DNA from 2 places in the Paenibacillus sp. FSL R7-0345 genome. Region 1 is predicted to be linked to the other one. Evidence: predicted binding sites of a transcription regulator. Region 1 holds the regulator's gene; the other holds the start of a gene.

Evidence for each region. Region 1 encodes CtsR, which represses protease genes until heat stress. Its sites were predicted from a motif close to ATGGTCAATAAAGGTCAAACA; they were not measured.
Region 2: clpP (ATP-dependent Clp endopeptidase proteolytic subunit ClpP) is a predicted target of CtsR. The motif match lies at 2,398-2,418, and genes of this name have one in related genera.

Annotation. Positions count from the first base shown of each region.
Region 1 covers NZ_CP152002.1:6,369,748-6,379,711, reverse strand. Annotated here, with positions in the region: gene NST84_RS27745 (GNAT family N-acetyltransferase) at 1-962, shown strand, start outside; gene NST84_RS27740 (CtsR family transcriptional regulator) at 1,367-1,828, shown strand; gene NST84_RS27735 (UvrB/UvrC motif-containing protein) at 1,856-2,380, shown strand; gene NST84_RS27730 (protein arginine kinase) at 2,409-3,473, shown strand; gene clpC (ATP-dependent protease ATP-binding subunit ClpC) at 3,511-5,982, shown strand; gene radA (DNA repair protein RadA) at 6,218-7,585, shown strand; gene disA (DNA integrity scanning diadenylate cyclase DisA) at 7,601-8,677, shown strand; gene pssA (CDP-diacylglycerol--serine O-phosphatidyltransferase) at 8,750-9,487, shown strand; gene NST84_RS27705 (DUF1573 domain-containing protein) at 9,590-9,964, opposite strand, start outside.
Region 2 covers NZ_CP152002.1:173,787-183,750, forward strand. Annotated here, with positions in the region: gene NST84_RS00870 (DUF4163 domain-containing protein) at 1-787, shown strand, start outside; gene NST84_RS00875 (GDSL-type esterase/lipase family protein) at 973-1,611, shown strand; gene clpP (ATP-dependent Clp endopeptidase proteolytic subunit ClpP) at 1,716-2,312, opposite strand; tRNA gene NST84_RS00885 (tRNA-Arg) at 2,505-2,579, opposite strand; gene NST84_RS00890 (sugar-binding domain-containing protein) at 2,919-3,971, shown strand; gene gap (type I glyceraldehyde-3-phosphate dehydrogenase) at 4,088-5,098, shown strand; gene NST84_RS00900 (phosphoglycerate kinase) at 5,190-6,371, shown strand; gene tpiA (triose-phosphate isomerase) at 6,400-7,155, shown strand; gene gpmI (2,3-bisphosphoglycerate-independent phosphoglycerate mutase) at 7,158-8,702, shown strand; gene eno (phosphopyruvate hydratase) at 8,762-9,964, shown strand, end outside.

The DNA.
Region 1 (9,964 bases):
CTATGGGGGGAATTGCCGGGGTAGCCACGTGGCCGGAGAATCGCAGACAAGGCTATGTCGCTACTCTTTTGAAGCATATCTTACAGGTAATGAATGAGAACGGCCAGTCTCTTTCGATGCTGCATCCGTTTCTGATTCCCTTTTACCGCCGCTTCGGCTGGGAGGTTTACTGTGAATATAAGAAATATACAATTCCTGTAGGCAAATTTCCGGTAAAGACGGAGATAGAGGGCAACGTTCGTCGCGATGCTGCAGACGTTGAAATGCTGGATCTGCTCTACAGCCGGTTTGCCGCCCGTTATAACGGAACCTTGAAGCGGAGCAAGGAATGGTGGGAGGAAACAGTACTGCGTCAAGGTACACATCATGCAGTATTTAGCTCGGAAGCGGGAGAACCGGAAGGGTATGTGCTTTACAAGCTGGAGAACAGGGAGCTAGTTATTGACGAGTTCATCTTTTTAAATGAAAAAGCACGCCGCGGTCTCTGGACATTCTTGGCCAATCACGACTCGATGGTTACGGGTGCTTCTTTAAACAGGGTGCCGGCTGATGATAGATTGCCATTCCTGCTGCCGGATCCGAGGATTCCCCAGGAGAATTATCCTTATTTTATGGCGCGCATTGTTAATGCTAAGGTATTCATCGAATCATTTAAATACAATAAGCCGGCCAAATCCCGGAAATTCACATTGTACATTAAAGATGAGCACGCTCCATGGAATGGCGGAAGCTGGGTATGGAGTGTGGATACAAAAGGAACAGCTTCGCTGATCCGCTCAAATGTGGCAGACGGAGAGAATGATCTTAGCTGCAGTATCGGCATACTGACGGTTCTGCTGATGGGATATAAGCGTCCGCAGGAACTGGCCAGATACGGGAGCTTATCCGGCGGCTCAGAAGCGCTGCAATGGCTGGAAGAGATTACACCGTTTGCTGAGACCGCTCTGTTTGATTTTTTCTGACAATGCCGAAGCTCTGCCGCTGTTCTGCAGCCGGGAGGGCTTCATTTTTACATATAAAAAAATCCCGAAGCGTGAGAATATCCCGAATACATTGACCGCCTTAAGTAAAAAATAAGAGTAACCCCTTGGAATTCAGTGAAAATATGTTATAATATTAAAAAAGTCAAAGAAAGTCAAAGTCAACGAATGTACTGAAGCCTTTCTGTTATTTGAGCTTTTTAGTTATCTGTAACACTGAATCATCCGGATTTAGTAAGCAGACCTTTGAGAACCCTCGCTGCTGTCTAAGCGGCTGCTGACCCGGGATTCGTGTCTTCTCTCTTGGGTTAAGTTCTTTAGAGGTTACTCCGGGCGGATTCATACCAAGACGTACACAATAGGCAATAAGCACTGGAGGATGAGTGATGCGTAATATCTCTGATATTATCGAACAATATCTGAAGAATATTTTGCATGAAAGTCCCGAAGGTACGGTGGAAATCCAGCGCAATGACCTGGCGGACCAGTTCTCATGCGTGCCGTCACAGATTAATTATGTCATCAGTACACGTTTTACTTTAGAGAAGGGCTATGTGGTGGAGAGCAAGCGCGGCGGCGGCGGTTATATCCGGATTCAGCGTTTTGAACTGCCCCAGAATGTGGCGCTGTACGCTCATCTCAAATCTACAATAGGAAATGATATTGATCAGAATTCCGCCGAAGGGCTGATTTATCAGCTTGAGGAGGCCCGTTTTCTAAGCAAACGTGAAGCGTGTCTTATGCGCGCCGCTGTTTCCCGGGAATGCCTGACGGTTAATCTGCCGTACCGGGATGAGATTCGTGCCAAGATTATGAAGGCGATGCTAATCTCTTTGTTGGGCAAATAATGGTCATCATAAGGGAGGGACTCCGCTATGCTGTGTCAGGAATGCGGCGTCAAACCGGCAACTCTGCATTTCACCAAGATTGTGAGTGGAGAGAAGACGGAATTTCATATTTGTGAAAGCTGTGCCCGTGAAAAAGGCGAGATGATCCCCGGAACCGCCGGCGGCTTCTCGATCCACAGCCTGTTATCCGGCTTGCTGGACCTTGAAGGGGCAGGCAAGGAGAAGACAGCGGCGACCAAGAATGTACAGGGTCTGCACTGCGAGAACTGCGGCATGACCTATTCCCAATTCAGCAAGCTTGGACGGTTCGGCTGCAGCTCCTGTTATAAATATTTTGATAGCACGCTGGACCCGCTCTTCAGAAGAGTACACGGCAGTACCGCTCATGTCGGCAAGCTGCCCAAACGCGCCGGTGCACAGATTATGTGCAAGCGCCAGATTAACGAATTGAAGCATGAGCTGCAGGAGAGCATCATCCAGGAAGAGTTCGAAACTGCAGCTGAGCTGAGGGACAAAATCCGCAAACTTGAAAAAGAAATGGCACAAGAGTAAAGTCTTTCATATATAGGGGGGATACGGCATGTCAAATCTCCGGTTTACTGAACAAGCACTTAGCAACTGGATGCGCTGCGGCGGCAGTCACTCTGAAATTGTGATCAGCAGCCGTATGCGTATCGCCCGCAATCTGGAGCATTTGCCCTTTCCGCTGCTGGCCTCGGCCGAGCAGGCGGAGGAAGCACTGGAGCAGCTTGCCCCAGTATTTCAGGGAGAAGCCGCTGAAGGCTTCGGCACCTTTGAACTGCTCAGATTGGATGACCTCACCGAGCTGGACAAAAAGGTACTTGTAGAGAAGCATCTGATCAGTCCTAATCTGGCTAATGATTCCCGGGGCGGGGCAGTTATCCTGAACGAGGATGAGTCAGTCAGTATTATGATCAATGAGGAGGATCATCTCCGGATTCAGTGTTTGTTTCCCGGCCTGCAGGTCAAAGAAGCCTGGGAGCGGGCAACGGCGATTGATGATATTTTTGAATCCTCCGTCAATTATGCCTTCGATGACAGAAGGGGCTATCTGACAAGTTGTCCTACGAATGTAGGGACCGGCCTCCGCGCTTCGGTGATGCTGCATCTGCCGGCGCTGGTGATGACTCATCAGATCAACCGGATTTTATCCGCAGTGAATCAGGTGGGCCTGACTGTTAGAGGGATTTACGGTGAAGGCAGCGAAGCAGTAGGGAACATCTTTCAAATTTCTAACCAGATTACACTGGGGCAGACCGAAAGTGAAATTATCGAGAACCTCCATAGTGTAGTTACACAGATTATTGAGCATGAACGCAATGCCCGCGAGCGGCTGCTGACTGATTCGGCACTGCGGATTACCGACCGCATTAAACGGTCTTACGGTATTCTGGCATACGCTGCTGTTATGGAGCTCAAGGAATCGGCACAGCGTCTCTCCGACCTGCGGCTGGGAGTGGATCTGGGCATTCTGGAAGGTCCCTCAATCTCCGTGCTGAATGAGCTGAATGTCAAGACACAGCCGGGGTTCCTGCAAAAAATGTTCGGCGACGAGCTGTCGGCCACCGAACGCGATATGTACCGGGCAAAGCTGCTCCGGGAAACACTGGGATTACAACATTAATTTATAGATACTTATTATCCGTGGAGGTGCAGGAGATATGATGTTTGGAAGATTTACGGAACGCGCACAAAAAGTGCTGGCGCTGGCGCAGGAAGAAGCTGTACGGCTGGGACATAACAACATTGGTACAGAACATATTTTGCTCGGACTGATTCGTGAGGGAGACGGCATTGCCGCTAAGGCACTGATTGGACTGGGTCTGGGTCTGGAAAAAATTCAGGACGAAGTGGAAACGCTGATCGGCAGAGGACAGGAACAGCCTACCAACATCGCATATACTCCACGTGCAAAGAAAGTAATTGAGCTGTCGATGGACGAAGCACGCAAGCTTGGTCATACTTACGTCGGCACAGAGCATATCCTGCTCGGACTGATCCGTGAGGGCGAGGGTGTCGCAGCCCGTGTACTTAACAACCTGGGAATCAGCCTGAACAAAGCCCGTCAGCAGGTACTGCAGCTTCTGGGCAGCAGTGAGGCTACTTCAAGCCACAGCGGAACGCCTGCCAATGTCAGCACACCGACGCTGGACGGCCTGGCCCGTGACTTGACTGCTTATGCGAAGGACGGCAACCTTGACCCGGTTATCGGCCGCAGCAAAGAAATCGAACGCGTAATTCAGGTGCTGAGCCGCCGGACCAAAAACAATCCGGTGCTGATCGGTGAGCCAGGGGTTGGTAAAACAGCTATCGCTGAAGGCCTTGCACAAAAAATCATCAATAATGAAATTCCGGAAACACTGCGTGACAAACGCGTTATGACCCTGGATATGGGTTCAGTTGTTGCCGGAACCAAATACCGCGGTGAATTCGAAGACCGGCTCAAAAAAATTATGGACGAAATTCGTCAGGCCGGTAATATCGTACTCTTTATCGATGAGCTGCACACGCTGATCGGAGCTGGCGGTGCGGAAGGCGCAATTGACGCTTCCAACATCCTCAAGCCGGCTCTGGCCCGCGGGGAGCTGCAGTGCATTGGTGCAACTACCCTTGACGAATACCGCAAATATATTGAAAAGGACGCAGCCCTGGAACGCCGCTTCCAGCCGATCACGGTGGATCAGCCTTCTCCGGAGGAAGCTGTACAGATCCTTTACGGACTGCGTGACCGTTATGAAGCCCATCACCGGGTAAAGATCACCGATGAGGCCATCGTGGAGGCTGTGAAGCTCTCTGACCGCTACATTCCTGACCGCTTCCTGCCGGACAAAGCGATTGACCTGATTGACGAAGCGGGTTCCAAGGTAAGACTTAACTCTTACACCATTCCGCCGAATCTGAAGGAACTGGAAATGCGCCTGGATGATATCCGCAAGGAGAAGGATTCTGCCGTTCAGAGCCAGGAATTTGAAAAAGCTGCTGCACTGCGGGATACCGAGCAGAAGATCCGCGAGGAGCTTGATACAACCAAGAACCAGTGGAAAGAGAAGCAGGGGCGTACCGATTCCCAGGTTACTCCTGAGGATATCGCCCAGGTAGTAGCCAGCTGGACCGGTATTCCTGTAAGCAAGCTGAAGGAAGAGGAGACCGACCGTCTGCTCAACATGGAAGCTCTGCTGCATGAACGGGTAATCGGCCAGGATGAAGCCGTGAAGGCGGTCAGCCGGGCGCTGCGCCGGGCACGTGCGGGTCTAAAAGATCCTAAGCGTCCAATGGGCTCCTTCATCTTCCTCGGACCAACCGGGGTAGGTAAAACCGAGCTGGCGCGTGCACTTGCCGAAGCGATGTTCGGTGACGAAAATGCGGTAATCCGTATCGACATGTCGGAATACATGGAGAAACACTCCACATCACGTCTAGTAGGGGCACCTCCGGGATATGTCGGATACGAAGAAGGCGGACAGCTGACCGAGAAGGTACGCCGCAAGCCATATTCTGTAGTCTTGCTGGATGAGATCGAAAAAGCTCACCCTGAAGTGTTTAACATTCTGCTGCAGGTGCTGGAAGACGGCCGTCTGACCGATTCCAAAGGCCGTGTAGTTGATTTCCGCAACACCCTGATTATCCTGACTTCTAACGTCGGGGCACAGGCGATCAAGAGAAACTCGACCCTTGGCTTCACTGCAGTACAGGATGCCGGAGCGGATTACAGCAACATGAAGGGCAAAGTAATGGAAGAGCTGAAGAAGAGCTTCCGTCCTGAGTTCCTGAACCGGATCGACGAAATCATTGTCTTCCACTCGCTGGAAGAGAAGCATATCGCCGAAATCGTTACGCTCATGTCCGATGAGCTGCGCAAGCGGCTGCGTGAATACGATGTGGACTTCGAGCTTACGGATGGCGGTAAAGCCTTCCTGGCCAAAGAAGGATATGATCCGGCATTTGGTGCCCGTCCGCTGCGCCGCGCCATTCAAAAGCATATTGAAGACCGTCTTTCCGAAGAGCTGCTGAAAGGCAACATCAAGAAGGGCGACTCCCTTAAGATTGATGAAGTGAATGGTGAACTTGTGGTGACCACTGTGGATGCTCCTGCAGCTTCACTGGAAAAGGAAGCCGAAACTGACAACAAATAAGTACTTGTGAAACAAAGCCGCCGTTCCTCCGTATAGAGGAGCGGCGGCTTTTTCTAAGTTAGACGGTTGTTTGACGACGCGAAAGTGACTAAAGAGGCACTAAATCAGGCAGGTTATAGAGGACACCTCAAAACTAGAACCTAAGTAACCTTCCGTTCGGGTTGCAGAAATGGTAAACTTTGAGTAAGGGCAAATTATATGCAATTTAAGCAACTTTGTACCGTAAGGAGATCACATGGCAAAAGCAAAAACAAAATTTTTCTGTACCGACTGCGGCTACGAATCGCCAAAATGGTTTGGTAAATGCCCGGGCTGCCAGGCATGGAACACCATGGTAGAAGAAACGGAAAGCGTAGTCAAAACACAAGGAATGAATGCACCTATTTTTCAGAGTAAAGAAAAGGCGCAATCGATCATAAATATAGAAAGTGACAAAGAACCGCGCATCCTGACAGGCATCGGCGAGCTAAACCGTGTGCTTGGCGGGGGCATCGTGCCAGGTTCCCTGGTGCTTGTGGGGGGAGATCCCGGCATCGGTAAGTCGACCCTCCTGCTGCAGACCTCGCATGCCTTGACTACCCAGGGGCTTCGCGTGCTCTATATTTCCGGGGAAGAATCGGTACGCCAGACCAAGCTGCGGGCCGACCGCCTCGGGGCGTTGTCAGCAGAGCTGTACGTGCTGTGTGAAACCAATATGGAGAGTATCGAAGAGGCGATTGAGCAGATCCAGCCGCAGTTCCTCGTCATTGACTCCATTCAGACGGTATTTATGCCTGAGGTAACCAGTGCGCCCGGCAGTGTGACGCAGGTCCGGGAATGTACGACACGGTTTATGCGCATTGCCAAAATCCGCGGAATTGCGACAGTGCTGGTCGGCCATGTTACCAAGGAGGGCGCCATTGCCGGTCCGCGGATGCTTGAGCATATGGTGGATTGTGTATTGTATTTCGAGGGGGAACGCCACCATACTTACCGGCTGCTGCGCGCAGTAAAAAACCGTTTTGGTTCAACCAATGAGATCGGAATTTTTGAAATGGGCGAAATCGGCCTTACGGAAGTGGAGAATCCCTCGGAGCTGTTCCTGTCGGAACGTCCGCTGGGTGTAGCCGGCTCTGCCGTTGTGGCCAGCATGGAAGGGACCAGACCCGTACTCGTTGAGCTGCAGGCGCTGGTTGCCGCCACCCATTTCCCTTCGCCGCGGCGGATGTGTACCGGGATGGATCACCAGCGCATGGCGCTTATTATTGCAGTACTCGAGAAGCGGATGGGCATGTTTCTGCAGAATCAGGATGCTTACCTCAATGTGGCCGGAGGTGTAAAGCTGGATGAGCCGGCCATTGACCTTGCGGTAGCAGTCAGCATTGCCTCGAGCTTCCGTGATATATCCACGAAACCCTATGATGTCTTCTTTGGCGAAGTCGGGCTTACTGGTGAAGTCAGAGGCGTCTCACGCGCCGAAACGCGGGTTAAAGAGGCGGCTAAGCTGGGATTCCGGAGGGTAATCATGCCTGAGAAGAGCATGAAAGGCTGGAAGCATCCGCAGGATATCCAGATTATCGGCGTCAGCACCGTAGCAGATGCATTAAAGGTCGCGTTAGATTAGGGGGATAATAGGAAGATGAAAGAATATACTCAATTAGAGAATATGAATGATCTGCTAAGGATGGCAGCGCCGGGCACACCCTTCCGTGAAGGTCTGGAGAATGTGCTCCGGGCCAAGACGGGTGCACTCATCGTAGTCGGATACAGTCCGGAAGTGATGGAGGTAGTGGACGGGGGCTTTTCCATCAATTGTGATTTCTCACCCAACTACCTGTATGAGCTGGCAAAAATGGACGGCGCCATTATATTGAGCGAGGATCTCAAACGGATTCTGTATGCCAACACCCAGCTTATTCCCGATTCGTCCATCTCTTCGATCGAAACGGGAATCCGCCACCGTACGGCGGAGCGTGTTGCCAAACAGACCGGCAAGCTGGTCGTCTCCATCTCGCAGCGGCGCAATATCATCACCTTGTACCAGGGCTCCATCCGTTATGCACTTAAAGAAATCGGAGCCATTCTGGCCAAGGCAAATCAGGCGATCCAGACGCTTGAAAAGTATAAGGCAGTGCTTACCCAGGGGCTGACCAATCTCTCCGCATCCGAATATGAGGGCATTGTTACCGTTCCGGAGGTTGTCGGAGTCATTCAGCGGGTTGAGATGGTACTGCGGATTAAGATGGAAATTAAACGCTACATCAATGAACTGGGCAACGAAGGCCGGCTGATCAGCATGCAGATGGAAGAACTGGTGGGAAATACTGAGGAAGAAGCCTGGCTCTTATACAGAGACTATGCAAGAGAAGAGCAGGAGGACAAAATCCGTGAGATCATCGCCGGGCTTAAGCGCAGCAGTGATGACGAGCTGATGGATGACAATCATATCGCCCGCCTTCTGGGATATTCTTCGACGGCAATCGCCTCGGAAGAAGCGGTGACGCCGCGCGGCTACCGCCTGCTGAACAAGATTCCGCGGCTGCCGAATGTCATCATTCACAATCTGGTGGAGCGCTTTGAAATGCTGCCTAATCTGATGACGGCAAGCATAGCTGAGCTGGATGAAGTGGACGGGATCGGCGAGATGCGGGCACGCAATATTCAGGACGGACTCAAGCGGCTGCAGAAGCAAGTTCTTATTGACAGGCAAATGTAAATAACATACAATCACGTAATATTGATGGCCTTAAGGTTTTAGGGTTTAAAGTTAGCAGACAGAGGTGAAGAAATGATACAAAAATCAATTCCAAATCTTTTTACCATCGGTAATCTGATGCTTGGAATGTTTGGTATCATGATGGCGTTAGACGGCAAGCTCAGCATGGCCGCTATCATGGTGATTATTGCTATGCTTTTAGACGGACTGGACGGCCGGGTCGCGCGTGCACTTAAATGTGAAAGTGAATTTGGCAAGGAGCTGGATTCTTTATCCGATGTGGTCTCCTTTGGGGTAGCCCCCGCCTTAATTATGTATGTTACCAGTTTGCAGGATTTGAACTCTGCACTGGGCTGGACGGTAACAGCGATTTTCCCAGTGTTCGGGGCGCTGCGTCTGGCACGCTTTAATGTCCGTCCGGGAATTCCCGGATATTTCGTGGGATTGCCGATTCCTGCAGCGGGTGGCGTACTGGCCACACTGGCTCTTTTTCATAAAGATGTTTCCGCTCCATTCATGATTGTGGCTACATTGCTCTTATCTTATCTGATGGTCAGTACAGTCAAATATCCTAACTTCAAGAAGGTCGGGCTGCCCAAAAAGGCTGTGCTCATCGCACCGGTAGTCATTGTGGTGGCTGTTGCTGTAGCCGTTGTATTCCCGGAGCAGATTGCCAAGATGATCTTTGCGCTCCTGGCGCTGTACGCGCTGTACGGCTTCAAGCAGAACATTGACCGCCTGACAGCACGCCGCCGGCACCGCCGCAGAAGACGTTCCGAAGACAAGGTATATCAATCAAAGAACGGTTAACCGGACTTATTTTCTTATATGCCACCCAAAAAGGCTTTGCCCTCACTGATTGCAGTGAATGGCAAAGCCTTTGCTGTTATTAGGGTGTAAAAGGGACGTAACTTAGGAGAGATTAAACAGTCCGAGTGTGGCGCATTTCTGCGATTCCTTGGCGACCACCTCGTCCATATTAATGTTAAGCAGATTGCAGAGCGCTGACATATAGAACAGCTCACGCCCCAGTTCAGAAGCTACGACCTCCCGGCAGTTCTCACACAGCTCACCCTCCAGATGAGTGCCTGCCAGCTCCTTGGCGTGCTCGAGTCCAAGCGCCGGCTCGAATACCTGCTTAGTGGCATGCAGCTGGATGCAACCGCATTCGGTTATAGCTTTGACGACAGCGCGGTTGACGGATGCACTGCTCTGACCGTTTTTGGACATGACATCCAGCAGACTACGGTGACGGAGCAGCAGTTCGGAGACTTGATCCTGAAAGGC
Region 2 (9,964 bases), 780 kb from region 1:
GGTTTCGGATTACAGTACAGCTATTTCTGTAAACAATTATTTTCTCGGGGATTATGAAGCGAAAAATATAAATAACCGGCTGTATATCCCGTTTGACCTGATGACCGATTATCTCGGCTACCAGGGTGACTGGAGTGCATCCACCGGCCGTCTGAATGTGATGAAACAAAAGCAGAATGCCATTACTATCAGCACGGAAAGCTTTGTTAAGGAGTCGGAGGTTGCTCCGATCAAGCTGGATTACCCGCAGGTGAGCGGGCTGGTTAATGCGGATGCACAGAAAAAGATCAATGATATGATTAAACAGCAGGTGCTCAGTTATGCGGCAGATGCAGAAAAGCAGATTGCAAACCGGCCAGAGGATGACCGTCCGTATGAGTTCCAGGGCGGATATGTAGTAACGTACAATAAGGACGGTGTCCTCAGCCTTGTCACAGAGCAATACGGGTATACCGGCGGAGCGCACGGGATGACTTACCGCAATGCTTTTACCTTCTCACTGAAGGACGGCAAACGCCTGCTGATCGGTGATCTGCTGAAGGCCAACCCGAATTATAAAAAAGAGCTGAACGCACAGCTCTCTAAGAGAATTAAGGCAGAGGGCGGCTACCTCGGCGGATTTACCGGACTGAACACAGAGAAATATTTCTATTTAAAAGAAGGCAAGCTCGTCGTGTTCTTCCAGCTGTATGAATACACTGCTTACGCTTCCGGATTCCCGCAGTTTGACTTTACCTTTAAGGAACTGCTGCCGGACGGCACCAGCCCGTTTGCAGCATTCAAGTAAACATTCGCACGCTGCCCCCAGGGGCAGAACAAAAGAGCCCTTCCTTTCCCCGATCAGAGGGCCGGGGGGGCTCTTTGCCGTTAAAAAATCCGCATCTGCATATAAGGACGTCCTGCCGTTACGGGGCGCCCCTCCTGTTCATAAGCTGTAGAATGTACCGCATAACAGGAGGGAGGAAGATAAGGATGAGCTATCAGTACACGGCACTTGGGGACTCCCTGACGACAGGCTTCGGCGCGCTGCCCGGAAACGGGTTTGTGCCGGTCTACCGGAGAATGGCAGAGGCCCGCCTGCGGACACCTATCCGGCTGACGAACCTTGGTGTGAACGGGCTGACTACGGACGGACTGGAGCAGCGGCTGAAGGGCGACTATAACTTTCGCCTGGCTGTGCAGGAAGCGGATCTGATTACAATCTCGATTGGCGGCAACGACCTGATCAAAGCTGCCAAGGCAGCCGGCAGCCGCCCCGGTGATCTGTCACCGCTGCTGCAAAAGGCACTGCGCGGCTGTAAACAGAATATCAGTGATATCATGGGAACGCTGACACAGCTTAAGGCAGGCGTGAGTAAGCCTTACATCATCCGGATAGTCGGATTATACAATCCCTACCCGCAGATAGATGAAGCTACAGAATGGGTCCGGCAGTTTAACCGGTATACGTCCGGCTACAGCAGCCGGGTCTGCGGATTCGCTTCCATTTATAATGAATTTGCCGGCAACGAACGCGGCTTATTGTTCCTTGATCATATTCATCCTAACAGCAGGGGCTACCGGGTTATCGCCAATAAGCTGGACGGCCTCGGGTACGGGCGCTTGGGCTAATAGCCGCAATATGGCCTGGATCAGAGCTTCATCATACAGCTTCATCAAAAAAAGGCTGCGGGGACCGATAATGGTCCCCGCAGCCTTCTTTGCTGTTATCCCGCTTACACGCCGGCTGGCAGTGTCTTCTCGATAACTTTATCAACGATACCATATTCAGCTGCATCGGCAGCACTCATGAAGTAATCGCGGTCTGTATCCTTCTCAATGCGTTCCAGCGGCTGGCCGGTACGCTCAGAGAGGATGCGGTTCAGCTTGTCGCGCAGCTTCAGGATGCGGCGGGCACGGATTTCGATGTCCGTTGCCTGGCCCTGAGCTCCGCCGAGCGGCTGGTGAATCATGATTTCGCTGTTAGGCAGCGCGAAGCGTTTGCCCTTGGCACCGGCATTCAGCAGGAAAGCTCCCATGGAAGCGGCCATACCTACGCAAATAGTGGATACGTCGGGTTTGATGTACTGCATTGTATCAAAGATAGCCATGCCGGCTGTGATCGAACCGCCCGGGCTGTTGATGTACAGGTGAATATCCTTATCCGGGTCTTCGGCAGCCAGGAACAGCATTTGGGCAATGATGGAATTGGCTACCACGTCATTAACATCCGTTCCAAGGAAAATAATGCGGTCCTTCAGCAGGCGGGAATAGATGTCATAAGCGCGCTCGCCGCGGTTGCTTTGTTCTACTACCATAGGAATATAACTCACGTGTAAAACCTCCTTGAATGGGTTGTTCGAATGTGTTCATTTTTACTGTTACCGTATTAACCACATGATAAACAAAATCAAACAAAAAGTCAAAGAAAGTCAAACTTAGTTTTAAAAAAAAGAGCCGACAAGCGGCTCTTTGGTTAATTAACAGTAGGACAACTGCTAAATTATGTACAAACATGAAATTAATGGCGCGCCCGCCAAGAATCGAACTTGGATCTCAGGCTTCGGAGGCCTACGTCATATCCATTGGACCACGGGCGCAACAGAATTTATTATAATACATGAATCCATAAATTGCAACAGACATTGAAGATGTCCTTAAAATAACTTTTTGTTCTATAAAAGGCCCGTTTTCAGGTTTTTTGTTTAATAAGAGAAGCCGGCTGTTTCAGCTGAACTGGAGGGCCGTTCTTCTCTTACACCCTGTGACAGATGTATAAAATGTATAAGATGAAAAGCGGTTGAGAATTATACTCTCGGATGACTTGCACTCCGCGTAATATTTGGTTAGAATATGAGTGGGACTTAAAAAGTTAACCCGGGACATTTTGAGACCACGAACAAGGGAATAGAGAAAGACGAAGTTGCAGGAGTGAAAGCATGCGCAATTTATTGGAAATCCAAAAGCAGCTTCTGCCGGATCTCATGGAAACCCTTAAGAGACGTTATACGATTCTACATCAGATCATGCTGTCCGATATTATCGGGCGCAGAACGCTGGCCGCGTCGCTGGATATGACCGAGCGGGTGCTGCGTGCCGAGACGGATCTTCTGAAATCGCAAGGGCTCATTGAGATCGAGAGTGTCGGCATGCGGATTAGTGATGCCGGTCGCAGAACGCTTGACCTGCTGGAGCCGATCGCCAAGAGCCTGTTTGGCCTGGATGATCTGGAAGAGAAGATCCGCTCAACGTATGATCTTAGTAAAGTTATTATCGTGCCCGGTGATTGCGAATCATCCCCGTTCACCAAACGTGAGCTGGGACGTGCAGGCGCCAAAGCCTTTCTGGGTGTGCTGCGCGGCGACGATACCATTGCCGTAACAGGCGGCTCTACACTGGCTGATATGGCCGATCAGCTGACCCTGCCGCTATCCGCCTCCTATAAGAATGCATGGGTTGTCCCTGCACGCGGAGGACTTGGAGAAAGCATGGAGATTCAGGCCAATACGATTGCTTCAACTATGGCTAAGCGGATCGGAGCTAACTACCGTCTGCTGCATGTGCCGGATCTGCTCAGCGAAGAAGCTTACCAGTCGCTGGGGCATGACTCGAACATCGGGGAAATTGTACAAATCATCCGCAGATCGCGTATTATTGTTCATGGGATCGGCGATGCCCTGGAAATGACCCGCCGCCGCAAGCTGGATGAGACTACGGTTTCGGAGATTCAGGCTGAAGGCGCGGTTGCCGAATCGTTCGGCTATTATTTTAACGAGGCTGGCGAGGTTGTCCATACTATGCGTACCATAGGACTCCGTTTAGAGGATATTATCCGCACGGAAGTTGTTATCGGGATCGCCGGGGGCAAGCGCAAAGCCAAAGCAATCCACGCAATGCTGCGCTTCGGGCAAGAGGATATTCTGGTTATTGATGAGGCGGCTGCTGTCGAAATCGGCAAAGAAATCGACACAGAGTTGCAGCATGCGCTATAGATTCCAGGATATGGGGAGCGCGCGCAGTTATTTTGCATTATACTTAACATTGTTGTCTTGACGAGCTTCACCGCTTGTCTTGAATAAATAAAACGAACTCTAGGAGGAACTATTCAATGAGTGTAAAAGTTGGTATTAACGGTTTTGGACGTATTGGACGCCTTGCATTCCGCCGTATTCAAAATGTAGAAGGTATCGAAGTGGTAGCAATCAACGACTTGACTGACGCTAAGATGCTTGCTCATTTGCTTAAATATGATACAACTCAAGGTAAATTCCAGGGAGACGTTGAAGTTCATGACGGATTCTTCAAAGTAAACGGTAAAGAAGTTAAGGTTCTTGCGAACCGTAACCCAGAAGAACTGCCTTGGGGCGACCTCGGCGTAGATATCGTTCTGGAGTGCACAGGCTTCTTCACAACTAAAGAAGCTGCTGAAAAGCACCTCAAAGGCGGAGCTAAAAAAGTAGTTATCTCTGCTCCAGCAACTGGCGACATGAAAACTGTTGTTTACAACGTTAACCATGACATCCTTGATGGTTCCGAAACAGTTATCTCCGGCGCATCTTGCACAACTAACTGCCTTGCTCCAATGGCAAAAGTCCTGAACGACAAGTTCGGAATCGTTGAAGGCCTGATGACTACTATCCACGCTTACACTGGCGACCAGAATACACTTGATGCTCCTCACGCTAAAGGTGACTTCAGACGTGCCCGCGCAGCTGCTGAGAACATCATTCCTAACACTACCGGTGCTGCAAAAGCAATCGGTCTGGTAATCCCAGAACTGAAAGGCAAACTTGACGGAGCAGCACAACGCGTGCCTGTTGCTACAGGTTCCCTGACTGAGCTGGTTACTGTACTTGATAAGAACGTAACTGTTGAAGAAATCAACGCAGCAATGAAGGAAGCTTCCGACCCAGAAACTTACGGCTACACTGAAGATGAAATCGTATCTTCCGACATCAAGGGTATGACTTTCGGTTCCCTGTATGATGCAACACAAACTAAAGTCCTGACTGTTGGCGACAAACAACTGGTTAAAACTGTTGCTTGGTACGACAACGAAATGTCCTACACTGCACAGCTGGTTCGCACTTTGGAACACTTCGCAAAACTGGCTAAGTAAGACCGGCTTAACATAAGCAGCATCTATAGAGCGGAAACAGAGGTTCCTTGTTTCCGCTCTTTCTAAATTTGGGTGTGGAGGAAGACTAATCATGAACAAAAAAAGCGTCCGTGATGTAGAAGTAGCAGGCAAACGCGTATTCGTGCGCGTCGATTTCAACGTTCCGGTGGAAGACGGTAAGATCACTGATGATACCCGTATCCGCGAAACCCTTCCAACGATTAAGTACCTGATCGAAAACGGTGCAAAGGTCATTCTGGCGAGCCACATGGGCCGTCCAAAAGGCCAATTCGTTGATTCTATGCGTCTTACCGTTGCTGCAGAGCGTTTGTCCGAGCTGCTCGGCAAACCGGTAGCCAAAGCTGATGAAGCTATCGGCGAAGCTGTTAAAGCGCAGATCGCTGAGCTGAACGACGGCGATGTGCTCGTGCTTGAGAATGTCCGTTTCTATCCGGGCGAAGAAAAGAACGATCCTGAACTGGCTAAGCAGTTCGCTGAACTGGCTGACCTGTTCGTTAATGACGCGTTCGGCGCGGCTCACCGTGCCCATGCTTCTACTGAAGGTATCGCTCACTTCCTGCCGGCTGTATCCGGTCTTCTGATGGAGAAGGAATTGTCCGTACTGGGCAAAGCTCTCTCGAACCCTGAGCGTCCTTTCACTGCCATCATTGGCGGATCCAAAGTGAAGGACAAAATTGACGTTATCGACAACCTCTTGAACCTGGCTGACAATGTACTGATCGGCGGCGGCCTTTCTTATACATTCACCAAAGCTCAAGGCTATGAAATCGGTAAATCGCTGGTAGACAACGATAAAATCGATGTTGCACTGGGATTCATTGAGAAAGCTAAAAAGCTGGGCAAAAACTTCCTGCTTCCTGTTGACATTGTTGTCGCTGACAAGTTCGGTGCAGATGCCAACACCAAAATTGTAGATGTAACTGACATTCCTGCTGACTGGGAAGGTCTGGACATCGGTCCTAAAACCCGTGAACTCTACGCCAATATCATCAAAGATTCCAAGCTGGTTGTTTGGAACGGACCTATGGGCGTATTCGAAATCGATATCTTTGCTGAAGGAACCAAGGCTGTAGCGCAGGCTTGCGCAACAACTGAAGGCTACACTGTGATCGGCGGCGGTGATTCCGCAGCTGCAGCAGAAAAATTCCACCTGGCTGACCAAATGGATCACATCTCCACTGGCGGCGGCGCATCCCTGGAGTTCATGGAAGGTAAGGCACTTCCTGGCGTAGAAGCACTGAACGACAAGTAAGAGGCACAGAAGGAGGCAATACAAGATTATGAGCAGAACACCTATTATTGCAGGCAACTGGAAAATGTTCAAAACTGTTCCGGAAGCTGAAGGCTTTATCGCTGAAGTTAAGGGCGCAGCAGAAGTGGAAGGCGTGGAAACTGTAATTTGCGCTCCTTTTACTAACCTGCCTGCTCTGGTAGCAGCAGTTAAAGGTACAACTATCAAAATCGGTGCACAGAACCTGCACTTCGAAGACAACGGGGCTTACACAGGCGAAATCAGCGGCGTTATGCTGAAAGACCTTGGTGTAGACTACGTTATCATCGGCCACTCCGAGCGCCGCGCTTATTTCGGCGAAACGGATGAAATTGTGAACAAAAAAATGCACGCGGCATTCCGCCACGGCATCACTCCTATCGTATGTGTCGGTGAAAAGCTCGAAGAGCGCGAAGCTGACCAGACTAAGGAAGTTTGCAAAGTACAAACTGAAGGTGCATTTGCCGGTCTGAGTGCTGAACAGGCAGCTCAGGTTGTAATCGCTTATGAGCCAATCTGGGCGATCGGTACTGGTAAATCCTCTACTTCCCAGGATGCTAACGAAGTTATTGCTTATATCCGTACCCTTGTAAAAGATCTGTACGATGAAGCAACAGCTGAAGTTGTGCGTATTCAATACGGCGGCAGTGTGAAGCCTGAGAATGTAACGGAGTATATGAGTCAAAGCGACATCGACGGCGCTCTTGTCGGCGGTGCCAGCCTGCAGCCTGCTTCCTTCGTTTCACTCGTTGAGGGGGCGAAGTAAGGATGTCAGCTCCAAGACCTGTAGCATTGATCATCATGGATGGTTTCGGATTGCGGAATACGGATGAAGGCAACGCGGTTGCCCAAGCCAATAAGCCGAACTATGACCGTTACCTGAAGCAATACCCGAACACTACGCTTACCGCCTGCGGCGAAGCTGTAGGTCTGCCTGAAGGACAAATGGGCAACTCGGAAGTAGGTCACCTTAACATCGGCGCAGGCCGGATCGTATACCAGGATCTGACCCGTATCGACAAGTCGATCCGTGACGGTGAGTTCTTCGAGAACGAAACGCTGGTTGCTGCTGTAAGAAGCGCTAAGTCCACCGGCAAAAAGCTTCACCTGTATGCACTCGTTTCCGACGGCGGCGTGCACAGTCACATTAACCACCTGTTTGCCATGCTCGATCTGGCCAAGAAGGAAGATATGCACGAAGTGTATATCCATGCTTTCATGGACGGACGCGATGTAGCACCTGACAGCGGACAAAAGTTCGTTCAGGATCTGGTTGCGAAGATCGAAGAAGTGGGCGTAGGTAAAATTGCTACGGTATCCGGACGTTACTACGCGATGGACCGTGACAAACGCTGGGAACGTGTAGAGAAAGCCTACCGTGCTATGGTATATGGCGAAGGCCCTAAATATACTGACGCTCTGCAGGCTATCACTGCATCCTACCAGAATTCCGTTTATGATGAATTCGTTGAGCCTAGCGTAATCGTGGACAGCAACGATCAGCCGGTGGGAGTAGTGGAAAGCGGCGATTCTGTCATCTTCCTGAACTTCCGTCCTGACCGTGCGATCCAGCTGTCGCAAGTATTTACGAATTCCGATTTCCGCGGCTTTGACCGTGGACCGCTCTTCCCGCAGGGTCTGCACTTTGTGTGCCTGACTACGTTCAGCGAAACGGTACAGGGCTATGTAGCCTACTCGCCGAAGAACCTGGACAATACACTGGGTGAAGTGCTGGTACAGAATAACAAGAAGCAGCTGCGTATTGCGGAAACTGAAAAGTACCCGCACGTAACCTTCTTCTTCAGCGGCGGACGCGATGAAGAGCTTCCAGGCGAAACACGCATCCTGATTAACTCGCCAAAAGTGGCAACCTATGATCTGCAGCCTGAGATGAGCGCATACGAAGTGGCGGCGGCCTGCGTAGCGGAAATCGAAGCAGACAGACAGGATGCCATTATCCTGAACTTTGCTAACCCTGATATGGTAGGCCACTCCGGCATGCTGGAGCCTACAATCAAGGCGGTTGAAGTGACAGATGAATGTGTGGGTAAAGTTGTAGATGCAGTTGTTGCCAAAGGCGGCGTTGCGATCATCATTGCTGACCACGGTAATGCTGACATGGTATTTGACGAACAGGGACGCCCGTTCACCGCTCATACCACCAACCCGGTTCCTTTCATCGTAACTACTGAAAATGTTGTTCTGCGCGAATCCGGTATCCTTGCTGATGTAGCACCGACAATTCTGGATCTGATGGGACTTCCGCAGCCTGCGGAAATGACCGGACAATCCATGATTGCCAGCCGCAAATAAGCAGGAGCTTAAATAACGCTTTTTAATACCAAAACCATCGTTAAAGGAGACTATTTTACATGACTATTATTTCTGATGTATATGCACGCGAAGTCCTTGACTCCCGCGGTAACCCTACTGTAGAGGTTGACGTTTATCTGGAATCCGGCGCTAAAGGCCGCGCTATCGTTCCTTCCGGCGCTTCCACTGGCGCTCATGAAGCTGTAGAGCTTCGTGACGGCGACAAATCCCGTTACCTGGGCAAAGGCGTTCTGAAAGCTGTTGAGAACGTAAACGAAATTATCGCTCCGGAAGTAATCGGTATGGACGCTCTTGACCAAGTGGGCATCGACAAGCTGATGATCACTCTGGACGGAACTCCTAACAAAGGCAAGCTGGGCGCTAACGCAATCCTGGCAGTATCCATGGCAGTAGCTCGTGCAGCTGCAGCAGCTCTGGATATTCCTTTGTATGTATACCTGGGCGGATTCAACGCTAAAACTCTTCCAGTACCAATGATGAACATCATCAACGGTGGTGAGCATGCTGACAACAACATCGACGTTCAAGAGTTCATGGTTCTGCCAGTAGGCGCTCCAAGCTTCAAAGAAGCTCTTCGTACAGGTGCTGAAATCTTCCACAACCTGAAGTCCGTACTTCAGTCCAAAGGCCTGAACACAGCTGTAGGTGACGAGGGCGGCTTCGCTCCGAACCTTGGTTCGAACGAAGAAGCAATCACTACAATCATCGAAGCGATCGAAAAAGCCGGTTACAAACCAGGTGTTGACGTATTCCTTGGTATGGACGTAGCTTCCACTGAGTTCTACAAAGACGGTAAATACACACTTGCTGGTGAAGGCAAATCCTACACTTCCGCTGAGTATGTTGACCTTCTGGCTTCCTGGGTTGAGAAATACCCAATCATCACAATCGAAGACGGTATGTCCGAAGACGACTGGGATGGCTGGAAACTGCTTACTGAAAAATTGGGCGATAAAGTTCAATTGGTTGGTGACGACCTGTTCGTTACTAACACTGAGCGTCTTGCTACAGGTATCGAAAAAGGCATCGGTAACTCCATCCTGGTTAAGGTTAACCAGATTGGTACACTGACTGAAACTTTCGATGCTATCGAAATGGCTAAACGTGCTGGTTACACTGCTGTTATCTCCCACCGTTCCGGTGAGTCCGAAGACAGCACAATCGCTGACATCGCTGTTGCTACTAACGCTGGCCAGATCAAAACAGGTGCTCCTTCCCGTACTGACCGCGTTGCCAAGTAC